4 regions of the Peribacillus sp. NPDC101481 genome follow, and region 2 is predicted to be linked to each of the others. Evidence: riboswitches for the same ligand, from Rfam matches in the RefSeq annotation. Region 2 holds a riboswitch; each other region holds the start of a gene.
The links. Region 2 has a riboswitch for thiamine pyrophosphate ahead of tenA (thiaminase II). Riboswitches for the same ligand answer to the same signal wherever they lie in the genome.

Region 1 (4,232 bases), on a different contig from region 2:
ATGCAATTGAGTCACTCCCCCCGCAAGAGGGACAGAGGGACCGGCTCATCCATGCACAGATCGTCCGGCCGGAGCTGTTGCAGCGGGCGGCAAAGCTGCCGTTAATCTTTGATATCCAACCGGGCTTCGTCCCGTCCGATTTTCCGTGGGTGGAAGAAAAGGTTCCAGCCAATCTGTTGGAATCCTCATATGCCTGGAAAACCTATTTGAATTTGGGCATCATTTGTGCGGGTGGGTCGGATGCACCCATTGAGCCATTAAATCCAATTTTGGGCATTCATGCAGCTGTCACAAGGATGAAAATCAATAGTGAGGACCATACCGTATATGGCTTGTCTGAAAGGCTTTCCGTTTACGAGGCTTTCGCATTGTATACCAAAGGGAGTGCTGCAGCAATCGGCCAGGAAAAACGCCGCGGTGTGATCAATAAAGGGTACGATGCCGATTTTACCGTGTTTAATCTGGATGTCTTTGCTGTTGCGCCGGATGACCTCCTAAAAGCTGAGGCGGTCATGACGGTCATCGATGATAAAATCATGTATGATAAAAATTAACAGTTGCAAAAAAAGAAATGGAAATACAAAATTGTTAGATGGAATTAGATAAAGGAATGTAAATGGAAAGAAGGCTTGTTATGAAAGTGGATGAACAAAAAGAAGGGGCGATTTATGCAGCCCTTTCTTACATGATGTGGGGAATCGTGCCGATTTACTGGAAGTTCCTTCAGGGAGTCGGTGCAATAGAAATTTTAGCTCAGAGGGTATTATGGTCTTTCGTGTTCATGCTGGTTTTATTGATGTTCATGAAAAAATGGCAGGCGTTTCTTGTCTATGTCAAAAACATATTGGGAAATCCCAAACTCTTTGTGGCATTACTTACGGCGTCACTGCTTGTTACAGCTAATTGGGGAGTGTTCATCTGGGCCGTTAATACAGGACGGATCCTCGACACGAGCCTTGGATATTATATCAATCCGCTAGTCAGTGTACTATTGGGAGTGATAGTCTTAAAAGAAAAATTGAGCGGGGCCCAAATCATTTCATTCCTGCTTGCAGGAATCGGAGTCTTGATCCTGGGCATTCATTTCGGCACGATCCCGTGGATCTCTCTTGTTTTGGCCATGACCTTTGGATTATACGGTCTGGCAAAAAAAATGATCAAGGCTGAAGCGGCGATCGGGCTGACTCTTGAAACGATGATGGTAACGCCTCTGGCCCTAGGTTACCTGATCTACTTGATGAACCAATCAGAAATGCAGTTCTTTACAGATGGGAGCACAAGCTTGCTGCTGGTGGGCGGCGGGATTGCCACGGCCTTGCCTCTTTTATATTTTGCGAAAGGGGCGGAGAAGATCCCGTTATCGATGCTTGGCATTTTTCAGTATATCGCTCCGACCTTATCTTTATTGATAGGCGTATTCATCTATCATGAAAGTTTTACCAAAGCACATCTTTTAGCCTTTTTGTTCATATGGTCAGCCTTGGCTGTTTATACACTATCCATAACGAAATGGGGTCAGGCGAATGCCCGCAGGCTTAAAGGCAAAGGGAATATTGGTGCATGAATAAGAAAAAATGCTTGGGAGATCTCTCCCCAAGCATTTTTTTATGCGGGTATATAAAACAAAGAGGTCATGAAAGGTAAATCTTCGAACCTATTTCAGAAACAATACAATTGGAAAGGCTGACAGGACAGTGATCGGGCTTTGCTCTATTTAGTTGGAATTGACTATAGAAGGAACTATCCAGGAAAATGATATGCGTTGTCAGGAATGCTGATTTGGTTGCGTACGGCTTTCTATTGCTATTCAATTCATTGATGATTCCCTGTGAAGTGGTAATCCCGATTCCGTGGCCATAAAAGAGGTTATTCCCTAATAATATGGCATTTTCACCTTGCCATTCAGGAGTTGACTCGTCGTGATCAGGGTTTATGAAGTAAACGCAATCGCCTGGTAAATAATCCCTTCCTTGATGAATATTAAGAGCCATATTCTCCGGAGGGCGCCAGTCATATAAAAAAAGGTTTGAAAAAAGGTAATCGAAATTCCTAGGGCCGATCAAATCCAAAATCGCCTTTAAAAAAGTGACGACTATTGCCGTCCCGCATTCGAAAGCATAAAGCCTTCCATTCATGAAAATGTCCAGAAGTGCAGCATGAGGGAGTATCCCTGGCTGAAGGGTGAAGGTGCCACCCTTTGAAAGGTGCCAATATTGTTTATTGGATTGCGATTCCTCAAGTGTTGAAAATTCTACCTCACTTTTATTCAATGAAATCGCTGCCTCAATGACATGGCGCCGCAGCTGTATATCGAAATTAAACTCTCCAAAATTCCGGTATTCAAAAACGTTAGTATCTTCATCCAGCAATTGGAGAATTTCAAGCGACTTAGCAGATGCTATTCCTGGTTGGATGTGACTGACATCTAACCATCTGTGATTAATCTTTATCATGATCATATCCACCTTTTGCTTATTAAATTAACGGTTTATAAAACCAGTAAACATAAATGTCTACAGATAATGTTCATTATATGAATGCCTGCAAAGAAATGACTATTTAGAAATTGTCAGCCACTGCTGCAGTCAAGAATGATTGGAATGAAAAGAGGCAGAATTACATTGATTTCAATGATTTTCGTTCCAAAAGATGTTTTGCTAGATATCCTTAAGAGTAAGGAATACCTTTCCAATTAGTGATAAGAAGCAAATTAGTATTCCCTTTTCCCTATGAATTGATATAATGAGAGAGAAAAGTTCATATGTGCGAGAAATGTAGGGGGGCCAGTACTGCTGGCTGAGATTGCATCCTTTAGATGCTGACTCTTTGAACCTGATCTGGGTGATGCCAGCGGAGGGAACATATTATTACTGACTTTCTGTTTTGTATGTTAACGTCCGAATTCATCTTCGGGCGTTTTTTGCTTTTTATCCAGTATTTGAATAGACCCTGGAGCCCCATTATGGTTCCGGCATATGGATCTTATATGATGTGTAGGAGGATAATAACTTGAATAAATTCTTACCACTGTTAACTTCGTTGTTCCTTTTGGCTGGATGTGGTGCAGGCGGAACTAATGAAAAAGAAGAAGCATCTAAAAATGAAGAATTAAAAAAGGTATCGGTCGTGCTCGATTGGACACCGAATACAAACCATACAGGATTGTATGTTGCCAAGGAAAAAGGTTACTTTAAAGAGCAAGGTCTTGATGTGGAAATTATCATGCCAGGTGAAGCTGGAGCGGATAAGCTTGTCGCTTCAGGAAAATCTGAATTTGGCGTGAGCTACCAGGAGGGCATAACACAGGCCCGCGTGCAGGGCGTGCCAATTGTTTCGGTTGCTGCAGTCATCCAGCATAATACCTCTGGATTCGCTTCCCCTGAGGCAAAGAACATTAAAACTCCCAAGGATTTTGAAGGGAAAACGTATGGTGGCTGGGGTTCTCCGGTTGAAAAGGCCATTATTGATTCACTCATGAAAAAAGAAAATGCGGATGTAAATAAAGTGGATATAGTCAATACAGGAGACATGGATTTTTTCACTTCGGTTAAAAGGGATATAGATTTTGCCTGGATTTATTATGGATGGACAGGCATTGAGGCTGAGTTGCGAAATGAAAAGCTTAATATGGTTTACTTAACCGAATACTCTGATAAGCTTGATTACTATACGCCTGTTTTGACTACAAATGAAAAGATGATAAAAGAAGATCCCGAAACTGTTAAAGCATTCGTTCATGCAGCATCAAAAGGGTACCAGTTTGCGATTAAGAATCCTGCTGATGCAGCAGACATGTTAATTAAGTCTGCGCCGGATCTTGATGCAAAACTAGTTAAGAAAAGCCAGGAGTGGCTTGCAGCCAAGTATCAGGATGATGCTCCGCGTTGGGGTGAACAAAAACTGGAAATCTGGAAGAATTACAGTGATTGGATGACTGAAAACAAGCTTCTTGAAGGTGATTTCGATCCTGAAAAGGCATTTACCAATGAATTTTTACCAAAATAGGAGGAAATACGATGGCCAATTCATTAATTAGTATACAAATTATTCCTAAAGGGGAAAATGTCATCCCTATGGTCGATGAAGCAATCAAGATCATTGAAGAATCTGGTGTCAAGTATGAGGTTCACCCCCTTGAAACGACAATGGAGGGCGAGCTTTCCGAACTTTTTGCCGTGATAGAAAAAATGAATGTAAGAATGATCGAAATAGGATCGCCGAATGTCATTTCC
Region 2 (4,232 bases):
TCCAAAACCCGATTCGCAATGAGCTGATACCCTTTTTCATTCGGATGTAACTTATCACTGAAATACTCTGATTTCTTTTTATCTTCAAAAAGATCATTCGTAGGAATGAATAACATCCTATTGTCTTTATCCGCTATTCCCTTTATTGACTGGTTATAATCGCGAATATGCTTTTCAAGTTTTTGATTTCCTTTAATTGGGTTATATAGTCCCACTACCAAAATATCAGCTTTATCGTTTGCCTTTATGAGTGTTGACGTAATCTTTTTCAGATGGCTGATATACTCCCGTTTACCCTCATTGATTTTTCGATCACTTATTTTCTCCAAGTCCCCGCCGTTACTATTGATCAAGTCATTCGTTCCGATATAAACGATGAAAGTATCGGCTTCATCAAGTTTCGTTTTAATGCGGTAATCATCAAGCTGTTTCATCACCCCATCCGTTTCCTGCCCTTTTATACCGTAATTCCAAAAACTCACTTTTTGTTCCGATTCCGGGTTATTCAATTCATCCTCCAGGCCTTCTATATATCCTTCTCCGTCCTTATCCCCTTTTCCATAGGTTAACGAATCTCCAAAAGCCATCACCCTTTGCACATCTTCCGACTCCGAGGCCTGAAATTCATATGCAACAAAACATATAACCAGTACTATAATCAAAAAAACTGACAATTTTTTCATTTGGTTCTCCTCTGCCTTTTTACTAGAAGTATTTAATCCTTTACATACCCAAAAAATCTGCAGACTTAACATAAAAAAGGAATTGTCAGATAAAGAGTAAAAAGTGTATGATAATAAAAAACTTTCAATGGATTGGGTGTCAATTCACCGTCCCTTAAACAAAAAAACGGGATTACCCTTCATTCTGGAGATTGAATAAATGATAGTTAGGAGATTACATCATGGAAGAGCACATAGAGTTTAGAGAGGCAGAACTATCTGATTTACCTAGAATTGTTGAAATATATAATTCGACAATTGCTTCAAGAATGGTCACGGCAGATACGGAGCCTGTATCCGTCCAATCGAGGGTTAAATGGTTTGAGGAACATCATTCAGAAAGTAGACCGCTATATATCATTACTATAGAAGGGAAAACTGCTGGATGGATAAGCTTTCAATCCTTCTATGGCCGACCGGCATATAATTCCACTGCCGAAATCAGCATTTATATTGATGATTATTTCCGGGGAAAAGGAATCGGACAAATTTCGATTCAAAAGGCAATTGAATTGAGTCCAAAATTAGGTATTAAGACTATATTGGGTTTCATTTTCGCCCACAATATACCTAGCCTTAAGCTTTTTTCCAAATTCGGGTTTGAAGAATGGGCACATTTACCTCAAGTTGCCGAGCTGGATGGCATTGAGCGGGATTTGATCATTCTTGGTAAACGTGTCGATATTTAATATAATTTTTTAGAGCTATTGCCTTGAGCAGTAGCTTTTTCAAATTAATACAGGTCGAATTGGCTAATTTAAAAATACCGATATGCGTTTTGGAGGGAAAAATATTCTGACTCACTTTTACTTGCTAACGCATTTAATAGCGTATCCAATTCTTGACTGGCCTGAACAGTAAGCAGACTTGTTAAGCCGTAACTTGCTGCCAATTTGATCATTTCCTGTCTCTTTTCTTCTACCCTTTCTATAGTTACTTTACGGCAAGGCATTATATGCCACCTCCCATTTATTCAATTTTTTTACACTTTCATCATAATTAAACTACTAGTTAAAATCAACTATTTTACAGAAATAAAATGTGTTATTTTATAGGTCAAATGTGACAAAACACCTACTTTATTCTTTAATTATGTATATTTTATGTCATTTTCTATTAAACGCAAAAAAGCATCCACTAGTGTATACTGTGAATGCTTACATCATATCCCTTATCCAAGAGCCCAAAATATAGTCCATCGCTTACTATGTCATCCATTCAGAAGGTGACTCGTTATTAGGTCTATTTATAACAATCTTATATTCATCTTCAAGCACTTTTAATGGGGCATCATAAAGGTGCCTTTCATCAGAGGTTTTGTATACTCCATTGGCCAATAGCTCTTCAATGAGCTTTGCCTTCCTCTGTTCAATCCTCTTAAATAATTCTGCCATGTAAATGGCTCCTTTCCTAGTCATCCTAGAGCCTGCTTCTAGTTAGCTAACTTTATCAACTTGTTTGATTTTCACCAAATTATATATACCTTTTCTATTATGTCACTAAACGTTATTTCCCAAAAATAAAAGCCCCTTCTAATTCAAGAAGAGGCTGACTGTGTCCGTACGGCTCTTCTTATCTTCCAAGCATATGCTTGTTGGATTTAGCACAGTTCCCAAAATGGGTCCGCTGCCGAGGTTTCTTTGGGCCAAGTCCCTCCACCTCTCTGGATAAGAATTCGATATATAAATGATGTAGAAATGATTCTACCCTAATAATTATCAAAAGTCAATTACCTGGTTCTCCCTTTTTTCCTGGACATTACATGCTCCCTCTTCAAATACGGGTTGCATTTTCTTGTCTTTCTGATATGATGTCAGTAATTACATACAATTCACACCACTAGGGGAGTCTTTTTTAAGACTGAGATGGAAATAGTTTCCGGACCCTTTGAACCTGAACCGGCTCATACCGGCGGAGGGAAGTGGATGATATCGTCCATTTACAGACTATATCCATCTACCCCGTTCCGTATTCAGGAACGGGGTTTTTCATTATCTATGGGAACCATTCTAAAGGAGGATGAACAATGGAGAATATTAAAACAGAAACATTCAGTGATAGACTTCATGCACGGGCAAAAGAGATTTGGAAAAGGAATCATTCACATCCCTTTGTCCAGGCAATTGGAAATGGTACGCTTCCTGAAAAGAAATTTGCCTATTACATGAAGCAGGACTATATCTATCTCATGGATTATTCCAAGCTCTTTGCTTTAGGTGTCATCAAAGCCCATAACATCGAAACCATGGCAAAGTTTGCGAGTATTTTAAATGAAACCCTTCAAGTGGAAATGGATATCCATCGGCAGTATGCTTCCGAATTCGGGATCAGTTCCAAGGAATTGGAAGAAACAGAACCTACTCCCACCACTCTAGCCTATACAGGTTACATGCTAAATGCAGCTCAGCATGGGACATTGGCAGACTTGATCGCCTGTCTCCTGCCCTGCGCTTGGGATTACTATGAAATCGGTTTGCTATTAAAAGAACAAAATGGAGCAGCATTGGAAAACAATCGCTACGCAGATTGGATAAGGTCCTATTCATCACCTGAATTCGGGGAAGCACACAAGTGGCTGATCGCATTGTTGGAAGAATTGACGGAAGGCATGCCAGAAAAAGAACTTCTTAGATTAGAAAAGCACTTTTTGGTTACTTCCCGATATGAATATTTATTCTGGGATATGGTTCAAAATGAGCAGGATTGGCCGCTGTAGGTCGCAGACATGATGATGAATCCTATCAAGAAACTGACGTTGACTGCCATGATAACGGCTATAACGACACTGACCAGTTCATTTATTTTCATCCCTGCAGGATTTGCAAAGGTCTTTCCTATTCAGCATCTGGCAAATGTCCTCACGGCCGTTCTATTGGGGCCTGCTTATGCTGTGACACAAGCTTTCCTAGTTTCCATCATTAGAAACATTTCTGGTACCGGTTCAATATTCGCCTTTCCCGGGAGCATGATCGGTGCACTTTTGGCTGCCATCCTTTATCGAAAAACACAAAGCTTAAAATTCGCTTGTTTAGGTGAAGTGATCGGGACCGGCATTCTCGGTTCCATGGCCTGTTATCCACTTGCCATCCTCCTATTAGGAGAAAAAGCTGCTCTTTTTGGTTTTTTACCGGCTTTTATGCTCAGTTCATTCGCAGGTGCGATTCTAGCTTTCATATTACTTAAAATACTTTTAAAAAATAATTATATGAAGGGGTTTTTTTATGAAAACAGCATTAACCATCGCCGGCTCTGATTCAGGAGGCGGTGCTGGAATACAAGCGGATTTAAAAACATTTTCTGCACATGGGGTCTTTGGAATGTCTGCCATAACAGCAGTAACCGCACAAAATACAATGGAAGTCCGTTCAGTACAGCCAATTGAAACAGCTATCATATCGGACCAAATTGCAGCTATATTTGAAGATATTCCTGTCGATGCAGTAAAAATAGGCATGCTTGGATCAAAAGAAATCGTGGAAACAGTCGCTGCGTCCCTTAAAACCTTCATGC
Region 3 (4,232 bases), 840 kb from region 2:
AATGCGGTAATGAAAGTCATTTCTTCGGGGAATTCTTTTGATAGTTCACAATTATAAATTTTTCCTGTAATTTCACATTATGAAATTATATGGTTTTAAAAATATTAAGTTTACTATAATGAATTCATAATAAAAGAGTAGGAGGTGATGAGGTGGATGGGTGCGAGTTGAGAAGTTGCTTTGGGAAATCCCTAACCGGCGTCACAATAGTGAGCTGGTTTGATGGAAAGTTCAAAAGGGGATTACTGAGAATTCTTTTCCTTCGGTTTCCTTGGATCCACCGCTTGCTTTAGTATTCATAAAGAAGCAAAAGCCTGCACTAGCATGAAAGATAAATCTTTTACCATTAATATTTTGTCGGATGAACAGGAAGCCATTGCATGGCAATTTGCGGGCAGTAAATAGGAAACGTTTAAAACCGACTGGGATAACAAGGGAATTTCGCCAAAAATAAATGGAAGTGTTGCCTGGATGGAATGCAAACCATGGAGAGAGTATGATGCTGGTGATCATGTATTGTTCATCGGTGAAATCCAGGAGTTACATTCCGAATATTTGGAAGCGCTTACTTTTTATCGAGCGAAAATGGGGTCTGCTAAACAGTTTGTAAAATAAGGGGATTCTAATGGGCATTAAAACCGGGGAAGAATATATTAATAGAATTAAATCAAGGAAACCGGAATTATGGCAGCTATGATAAACTACAGATCGAGCAAAATATTAAAACTAAAAGCAACATCGAATGTATAATATTGTTTTTTAGAGAATAAAAGAATTCACGAGTAAAGCAGCAGAAATCCCAAGAAAAATCAATTTCACGAGTAAAGCAGCTGAATTCACGAGTAAACCTGCCAAATTCACGAGTAAAGCAGCTGAATTCACGAGTAAACCGGCCAAATTCACGAGTAAAACAGTAGAATTCACGAGGAAATTACGTAATGAAACCCATTGATTAAAGTGCCGTTAAACTGCCGGGTAAATGGTGTATATGCAAGATTGAAAGGTTAGTAACCCTAAATCATTAAGTTGAAAACTTTTTCTAATACGTTTGACAATTGGATTTATCGTGTTAATATAAAGGCAAATGAAATTTAATATACAATTTGTACCACTAGGGGTGCTTTATAGGTGAAAGTTGATTTTTACCGCAGAAGCTGAGATTAAAGTATGACTTTAAGACCCTTAGAACCTGATCTGGTTTATACCAGCGTAGGGAAGTGGGGTCTGGAACAATACGTTTCTGTATTATTTCAAGTACAACCACTTTCTTTACGTTTAAGAAAGTGGTTTTTTGTTTGCAAAAAAAGGGGTGATAAAAGTTTTTTTCCGTAACATTGATTAAAAAAAATAATTTGGAGGTAATGGTCATGAAATTTTCAGAGGAAATTCGTCAGGAAGTGGATCACATTTGGGAAGCTAGCTTTAATCACCCGTTTGTTGCAGGAATAGGAGATGGCACTTTGCCATTGGAGTGTTTCCGTTTCTATGTTATGCAAGATTCCTATTATTTATCTCATTTTGCTAGGGTTCAAGCTTTAGGAGCAGTTAAAGCTACTGATTTACATACAACAAGCAGGCTTGCCGGCCATGCACAAGGAACATATGAAGCGGAGTTGAAGCTTCATGAGAATTTTTCTGAGAGATTAGGGATCACAAAAGAAGAACGGGATAATTTCAAACCAGCCCCGACCGCTTATGCTTATACTTCCCATATGTATCGTGCGGCTTATTCGGGACATTTAGGAGATGTTATTGCAGCTATCTTGCCGTGTTACTGGCTTTATTATGAAATAGGTGAAAAGCTGCAAGGGTGCATGCCGGAGGAGCCGATTTATCAAGAATGGATAGCGGCTTACGGAGGGGAGTGGTTTCGCACTTTGGTGGAAGAACAAATTGCGAGGCTTGATGAGATTGCTGAAAAAGTGACAGACGAAGATAAGGAAAGAATGAAAGAGCATTTTATCCTCAGCAGCCAATATGAATACTCATTTTGGGAAATGGCTTATCGTTTAGAGACATGGCCTGTGCATAAGGAAACACTAGAAGTATAAAGGGGAATGAAACAATGAAAAAAGGTTTGAAATTAACGGACATATTGGTCACGATCGTGATTGCGGTAGCATTTGGAATCGTTTATATCCTTTGGGGTTCGATTTATTATTCAGTTAAACCGTTAGGATTACATCTGGATCAACTTATTTATGGAATGTGGTTTATAGCTGGCCCCGTCGCCTTCTTAATTTTACGGAAACCGGGTGTGGCACTTTTGGCGGAGATAGCTGCAGCTTCCGGGGAGTTCTTCCTTGGTTCACCATGGGGGCTGACCGTACTGTTATATGGGGTGGTACAAGGTTTGTTCGCGGAACTGGTGTTCATGGCTTTCAAATATAAAAAATTCAATATGCCGGTGGCCGTTTTAGCTGCGATAGCTTCCTGCCTGGCATCAGTTATTATGGATTTTGCATACGGGGAAATAGGTGCGCTTTCAACTTGGAATCTATCGTTATTCATGATAGCGAGGTTTGTGGGTTCCATATTCTTTGCAGGTGTGACCGCTTATTATCTAGTTAAAGTCCTGGAAGCAACAGGAGTAACAAATCTTGTGCGTCCGGTTTCAAATAAAGATTATGCAGAACTGGATCAAAAGTAGAGGTTGAGGGCCATGGAACCAATCGTTTCTGTTGAAAAGTTAAGAATGAAATATCCCGGTGATGAATCTTTGATATTCAAGGACCTATCATTAACGTTTGATCAAGGAGAAAAAGTGCTATTGTTGGGGCCATCAGGTTGTGGTAAGTCGACCCTTTTACAAGTGTTAAGCGGATTGATTCCGAATTCCATCGAAGTACCGATGAAAGCGGAAAAATTGAAATGCCCTTCTTCGTGGGGGTATGTTTTTCAAGATCCTGATAGTCAGTTTTGCATGCCATTTGCCGATGAGGAAATTGCCTTCGTCCTTGAGAATCTTTCCGTCCCTAAAGAAGAAATGAAAGAGAAGATTCAAAATCATTTCCGTAAAGTAGGATTGAACCTGGGCCATACAAGTATTGAAACATTATCAGGCGGGATGAAACAGCGTCTGGCAATCGCTTCAGTATTGGCCCTTGAACCAGAAGTGATATTTTTAGATGAGCCAACCGCCATGCTTGATCCGGAAGGAACGAAAGAAATCTGGGAATTGCTGAAGGAAGTCGGACGAGACAAAACGGTTATTATCGTCGAGCATAAAATTGACCATGTTTTAGAATTCATCGAACGAATCGTGCTTTTTAACGATGATGGTCAAATCATAGCTGATGGTCCAAGAGACACCATTCTTTCACTATATAAAAATGAAATGAAGGAATATGGAATTTGGTTCCCAGGTGTTTGGGGTGAATATATACAGAATTATGCACCGATTCGGGAACACCCATTTACAGATGATTCACCTCTTATGAATGTGCAAGGCTTTAGCGGTTTTCGAAATAAAGAGGAAAAAATCAAGGTTGACGAGCTGAAGGTCCATTCAGGTGAATGGATTGTAATCAGGGGTGAAAATGGCGCGGGGAAGAGTACACTTTTGCATGCACTGATGCAGTTCATAAAAACGAATGGTAAGTATGAATTATTGGGAACACCGATTAAAAAGGTGAAAAATCCAACGGATCATATGACGTTTGTCTTTCAAAATCCTGAGTTTCAGTTCGTTGCAAATACTGTATATGAAGAGATTGCTTATTCATTGCGAATTGATAAAAGGCCGCAACAAGAAATAGATGAGAGAGTCCGCTCATTGCTTAAAGTGTTCCGCCTGGAGGCACATCGGGATAAACACCCGTTTCAATTATCAATGGGTCAAAAGCGTCGCTTAAGCGTAGCCGCCTCAATCGTTATAGACAAAAAAATCATTCTCCTGGATGAGCCAACCTTTGGCCAAGATTCGAAAAATACCTTTGCATTACTGGAATGGTTTGAGGAATATCGAAGGCGTGGAATAACAGTGATCATGGTAACTCATGATGATCATATTTCAAAAAACTTTGCAACCAGGATCTGGACGGTTAAGGATGGAAACGTAATAAGTGATGAAAACATTGTGCAATCAGGATTTGTGGAGACCAAAGTTAAAAGGAGTGTCATGTAGATGAATGATTCAAATGCAGAAACATGGCTCCATAGAATTAATCCAAGCCTTAAACTTGGTGTACTGATTGTGTTATGCATCGTGGCGTTATTCATTCATGACCTGA
Region 4 (4,232 bases), on a different contig from region 2:
ATTATCGATAAACGTATAAATGAGGTATGAAATATGAATTTATAATTATGCCCGTGAACTGAGAAAATCAGGATTCGTGGCTTTCGTATCAGGGAAATCCTCGAAATATGACGATTGACCCTTCAGTGTTGAAGGAGCGTATGAATTGAAAAAGAGTCGCTATAAAAATAAGATGCAAGTGAACTTGAATAAGGGTTTTTGGTAATGAAATGTACTATTTTTATTATATAATGATAGTGTCAAAAGGAGGACGTACAGATGGTATATAATTCGGCAACAGAACTTTGTGAAGGGTTTGGGTATCCGCCTGTTCATGTTAAATTGACGATAGAGATCGTCGATAAGAGATTGGGACCTGTAAAGGCGGAAGCAGAGATTGCCATCAAGCCTGTTAAGTCAAAGGAATATCTGGAAGTATTGGTGGAGGAATTGGAATCGGATCATATCTTTGCTGATGAAAATGGCAGTATCTATGGCAGCTTCGGCATCGATCAAAGCATCCAGATATATGATGAAGTCCTGACTACCATTCCGTTCGATGAGTTGATCGGAAATGAAAATTGGAAAGAGACAGTTGAGGAATCCATCACTGTAGAGAAGCTTAGGGAACAACTGGGGAAATCTCTCAATGATTATCAATTCAGTGATTTGAGCGGGAAATATAAATTCAGGAAAAGATGTACGATAACAGAACTACAATTCATAGATTAAACGATAAATGGAGAAGGCGAGATGCTTTCTCTTTTTTCGATGCTATCATAATTAAACGCTGGATCTTTAAAAACTTTTAAATATATACACAGTGTCAAGGAGAGTTCAGTAAGGTTTTAATGGTTTTAACATACTTTTTTTTATAGTTTTACATAGGGTAATATATTGATAAGGGCTGTTTACAAGAAAAAGAAACGTATATTTTAAAAGATAAAAAGGAGAAGATATGAAAATTGGTTTGGTACGGCATTTTAAGGTGGCACATGAATTTCCTACTGGGAGATCAGTGACGGCGGATGATATGAAGCAATGGTTTAAGGACTATGATGCAGCGGATATTATTTATGGAACGACTTTATTTGGCGCGGAGGAATGGGAGGAGTGTTATTGCAGTGATATGTCGAGAGCTGTCAAGACAGCGGAACATATCTATCCAGGTCCGGTTCACCGGATGGAGGAGCTGCGGGAAATACCTTCCCCGCCTCTTAAAGGAAGGGTAAAGCTGCCATTCATCCTTTGGGCTATCTGGATTCGCTGCTGCTCGGTGTTAAACAAGCAGACAAGGGCGGAAATTAAGATCGCAGAGCGAAGGATCAATAAAGTATTGGATGAAGTCTTTGCAAAGGGGGAAAGAGATGTTTTGATCGTGAGTCATGCCGCCCTCATGGTATATATGAGGAAAGAGCTGATCCGACGGGGGTTCACCGGTCCCAAATTCAAGATTGCCAGTAATGGAAAGCTGTATGTATTTGAAAGATGATAAGTGGATAAGAGTTTCCCACTAGAAAAGGTAAGTCATTTTCCGAATAGTTATTCTTTTTTTATTGGTTGTGGTTTATTATTGTAATAGTGTAATTTTTACGAATTCAATAATAGGGAAAGAGGGGTGGACATTTTGCTGAAGGCAGTTTTTTTTGATTTAGATGATACATTACTATGGGATCAGAAAAGTGTAAAAGAGGCTTTTGTGGCCACATGTGAAGTGGCCAAGGAGAAATATGATCTGAATGTCGAGGATTTTGAAGAAGCTGTGCGAAAGGAAGCGCGTGAGCTTTATTCTTCTTACGATACATATGCATTCACCCAAATGATCGGAATCAACCCATTTGAGGGGCTATGGGGAAATTTTCAGGATGATCATGATGAATTCAGGAAGATGGCCGGGATTGCACCGGCTTATCGGAAAGAAGCGTGGACGAGAGGGTTATTGGCATTAGGGATCGATGACCCGGAATTTGGACTTGAACTGGCAGAACGTTTCCCTGCGGAGAGACGCAAAAAGCCATTTATCTATGAAGAAACATTCCGTGTTCTGGATGAATTAAAAGGGAAGTATAAGTTGCTATTGCTTACGAACGGATCTCCTGAGCTGCAAAATACCAAACTTGAAATTACGCCTGAACTGGTTCCTTATTTCGACCAAATCGTGATTTCAGGCGCATTTGGAAGAGGTAAACCGGATGCCTCCATTTTTGAGCATGCTTTGGGGATCATGGAGCTTGATAAGGATGAAGTATTGATGGTCGGCGATAATTTAATGACGGATATCCTTGGAGCATCACGGGTAGGCATAAAGTCGGTTTGGATAAATCGCCATGATAAGGAACGGAATGAAGTGATTCCAACCTATGAAATCAAGCATTTAGAGGAGCTTTACCCTATCCTTGAGAGCCTTGGAAATTAATTAACGGCTCTTCTTCAAATAATAAATTTTGATAGTTGTAATGAAAATATTAGGTCTTTCAAATTATTTACAGAATGAAAAGGGTGAGATATAGTTACCCTGTAATCAATTAAATTATTCAGACTAGGGGTGTCCAATAAAAGTTGGGCTGAGAGAGAAGCGCTTAAGCTTCTTAACCCTCAGGACCTGATCTGGTTCATACCAGCGTGGGGAAGTTAGAATCTACTAAACAATGACATTTCAATTGGTCATTTCTGTAGCCATACTAACGTTAGCCAGGTCTTAAATATGAGATCTGGCTTTTTCGTGCGAAATGGATTGGATTTTGTCCTTTTTAAATGAACTTAAAAAGGAGAAATGAAATCATGATGAGTAATTCAGTAAATGACATGAACGTTTCAATTATGTCCAGTTTTGCCGGGAGTAAAAAAGTGTATGTTGAGGGATCTAGACCCGATATTAGGGTGCCCATGCGTGAAATTAAGCTAAGTCCGACTACAGGTTCTTTCGGCGAAGAGGAGAATCCGCCTTTACGAGTATATGACACAAGCGGCTTTTATACGGATTCAGAATATCCCATTGATATTCATAAAGGTCTTGCCCCGATTAGACGCAGCTGGGTTCTGGAAAGGGAAGATGTTGAAGAGTATGAAGGGCGTGAAATAAAGCCCGAAGATAACGGGTATAAAAAAGAGTCACAAACGAAAGCAGAAATTTTTCCGGGATTGAAAAGAAAACCATTGCGTGCAGCGAAAGGGCAAAACGTAACCCAGCTCCATTATGCCCGAAAAGGTATCATAACTCCTGAGATGGAATTCATCTCGATCAGGGAAAATGTAGCCCCTGATTTTGTAAGAGATGAGGTAGCTAGCGGGAGGGCGATCATTCCGGCAAATATTAACCATCCTGAAAGTGAGCCCATGATCATTGGACGTAATTTTCATGTGAAAATAAATGCGAATATTGGAAATTCCGCTGTTAGTTCATCGATTGAAGCAGAAGTGGAGAAAATGACTTGGGCTACACGTTGGGGTGCAGACAACATAATGGATCTTTCCACCGGTAAGAATATTCACACGACCCGGGAATGGATTATCAGGAATTCTCCTGTGCCAGTTGGGACGGTTCCGATATATCAAGCATTGGAAAAAGTGAATGGAGTCGCGGAAGATTTAAATTGGGAAGTTTTCCGGGATACATTAATCGAGCAGGCTGAGCAAGGTGTGGATTACTTCACGATACACGCCGGAGTGCTTTTGCGATACATTCCCATGACAGCAAAGCGAGTTACGGGAATCGTTTCCCGGGGGGGCTCCATCATGGCACAATGGTGCTTGGCCCACCACCAAGAAAGTTTTCTCTATACTCACTTTGAAGAGATTTGTGAAATCATGAAGGCGTATGATGTCTCTTTCTCATTAGGTGACGGCCTCCGTCCTGGCTCCATTGCAGATGCAAACGATGAGGCTCAATTTGCTGAATTGGAAACACTTGGGGAACTGACGAAGATTGCTTGGAAGCACGATGTTCAAGTCATGGTGGAGGGACCCGGTCACGTACCGATGCATTTGATTAAAGAAAATATGGATAAGCAGCTGGAAGTCTGTCAAGAAGCACCATTCTATACCCTGGGACCATTGACAACGGATATAGCTCCTGGATACGATCATATCACTTCTGCGATTGGTGCTGCCATGATTGGATGGTTTGGAACGGCCATGCTTTGTTATGTGACACCGAAAGAGCATTTGGGGCTTCCGAATAAAGAGGATGTTCGTGTAGGGGTCATTACTTATAAAATTGCAGCCCACGCAGCTGATCTTGCTAAAGGCCATCC

Region 1: it holds a riboswitch for thiamine pyrophosphate, as region 2 does, so the genes downstream of both, ACIROD_RS06845 (ABC transporter substrate-binding protein) here and tenA (thiaminase II) in region 2, are expected to answer to the same signal.
Region 3: it holds a riboswitch for thiamine pyrophosphate, as region 2 does, so the genes downstream of both, tenA (thiaminase II) here and tenA (thiaminase II) in region 2, are expected to answer to the same signal.
Region 4: it holds a riboswitch for thiamine pyrophosphate, as region 2 does, so the genes downstream of both, thiC (phosphomethylpyrimidine synthase ThiC) here and tenA (thiaminase II) in region 2, are expected to answer to the same signal.

The regions. Positions count from the first base shown of each region.
Region 1 covers NZ_JBIWNJ010000001.1:1,423,265-1,427,496, reverse strand. Annotated here, with positions in the region: gene ACIROD_RS06860 (amidohydrolase) at 1-554, shown strand, start outside; gene rarD (EamA family transporter RarD) at 635-1,564, shown strand; gene ACIROD_RS06850 (protein-glutamine gamma-glutamyltransferase) at 1,632-2,453, opposite strand; TPP riboswitch at 2,767-2,876, shown strand; gene ACIROD_RS06845 (ABC transporter substrate-binding protein) at 3,010-4,005, shown strand; gene ACIROD_RS06840 (thiamine-binding protein) at 4,017-4,232, shown strand, end outside.
Region 2 covers NZ_JBIWNJ010000002.1:728,577-732,808, reverse strand. Annotated here, with positions in the region: gene ACIROD_RS13570 (DUF459 domain-containing protein) at 1-683, opposite strand, end outside; gene ACIROD_RS13565 (GNAT family N-acetyltransferase) at 905-1,411, shown strand; gene ACIROD_RS13560 (Spo0E family sporulation regulatory protein-aspartic acid phosphatase) at 1,480-1,674, opposite strand; gene ACIROD_RS13555 (Fur-regulated basic protein FbpA) at 1,928-2,116, opposite strand; SAM riboswitch class I at 2,292-2,396, opposite strand; TPP riboswitch at 2,554-2,659, shown strand; gene tenA (thiaminase II) at 2,749-3,438, shown strand; gene thiW (energy coupling factor transporter S component ThiW) at 3,454-3,975, shown strand; gene thiD (bifunctional hydroxymethylpyrimidine kinase/phosphomethylpyrimidine kinase) at 3,944-4,232, shown strand, end outside.
Region 3 covers NZ_JBIWNJ010000002.1:1,567,485-1,571,716, forward strand. Annotated here, with positions in the region: gene ACIROD_RS17510 (flavin reductase family protein) at 472-615, shown strand; TPP riboswitch at 1,104-1,233, shown strand; gene tenA (thiaminase II) at 1,368-2,051, shown strand; gene ACIROD_RS17520 (ECF transporter S component) at 2,066-2,650, shown strand; gene ACIROD_RS17525 (ABC transporter ATP-binding protein) at 2,663-4,126, shown strand; gene ACIROD_RS17530 (energy-coupling factor transporter transmembrane component T family protein) at 4,127-4,232, shown strand, end outside.
Region 4 covers NZ_JBIWNJ010000001.1:2,003,894-2,008,125, reverse strand. Annotated here, with positions in the region: gene ACIROD_RS09695 (hypothetical protein) at 259-711, shown strand; gene ACIROD_RS09690 (histidine phosphatase family protein) at 938-1,471, shown strand; gene ACIROD_RS09685 (HAD family hydrolase) at 1,607-2,395, shown strand; TPP riboswitch at 2,511-2,625, shown strand; gene thiC (phosphomethylpyrimidine synthase ThiC) at 2,761-4,232, shown strand, end outside.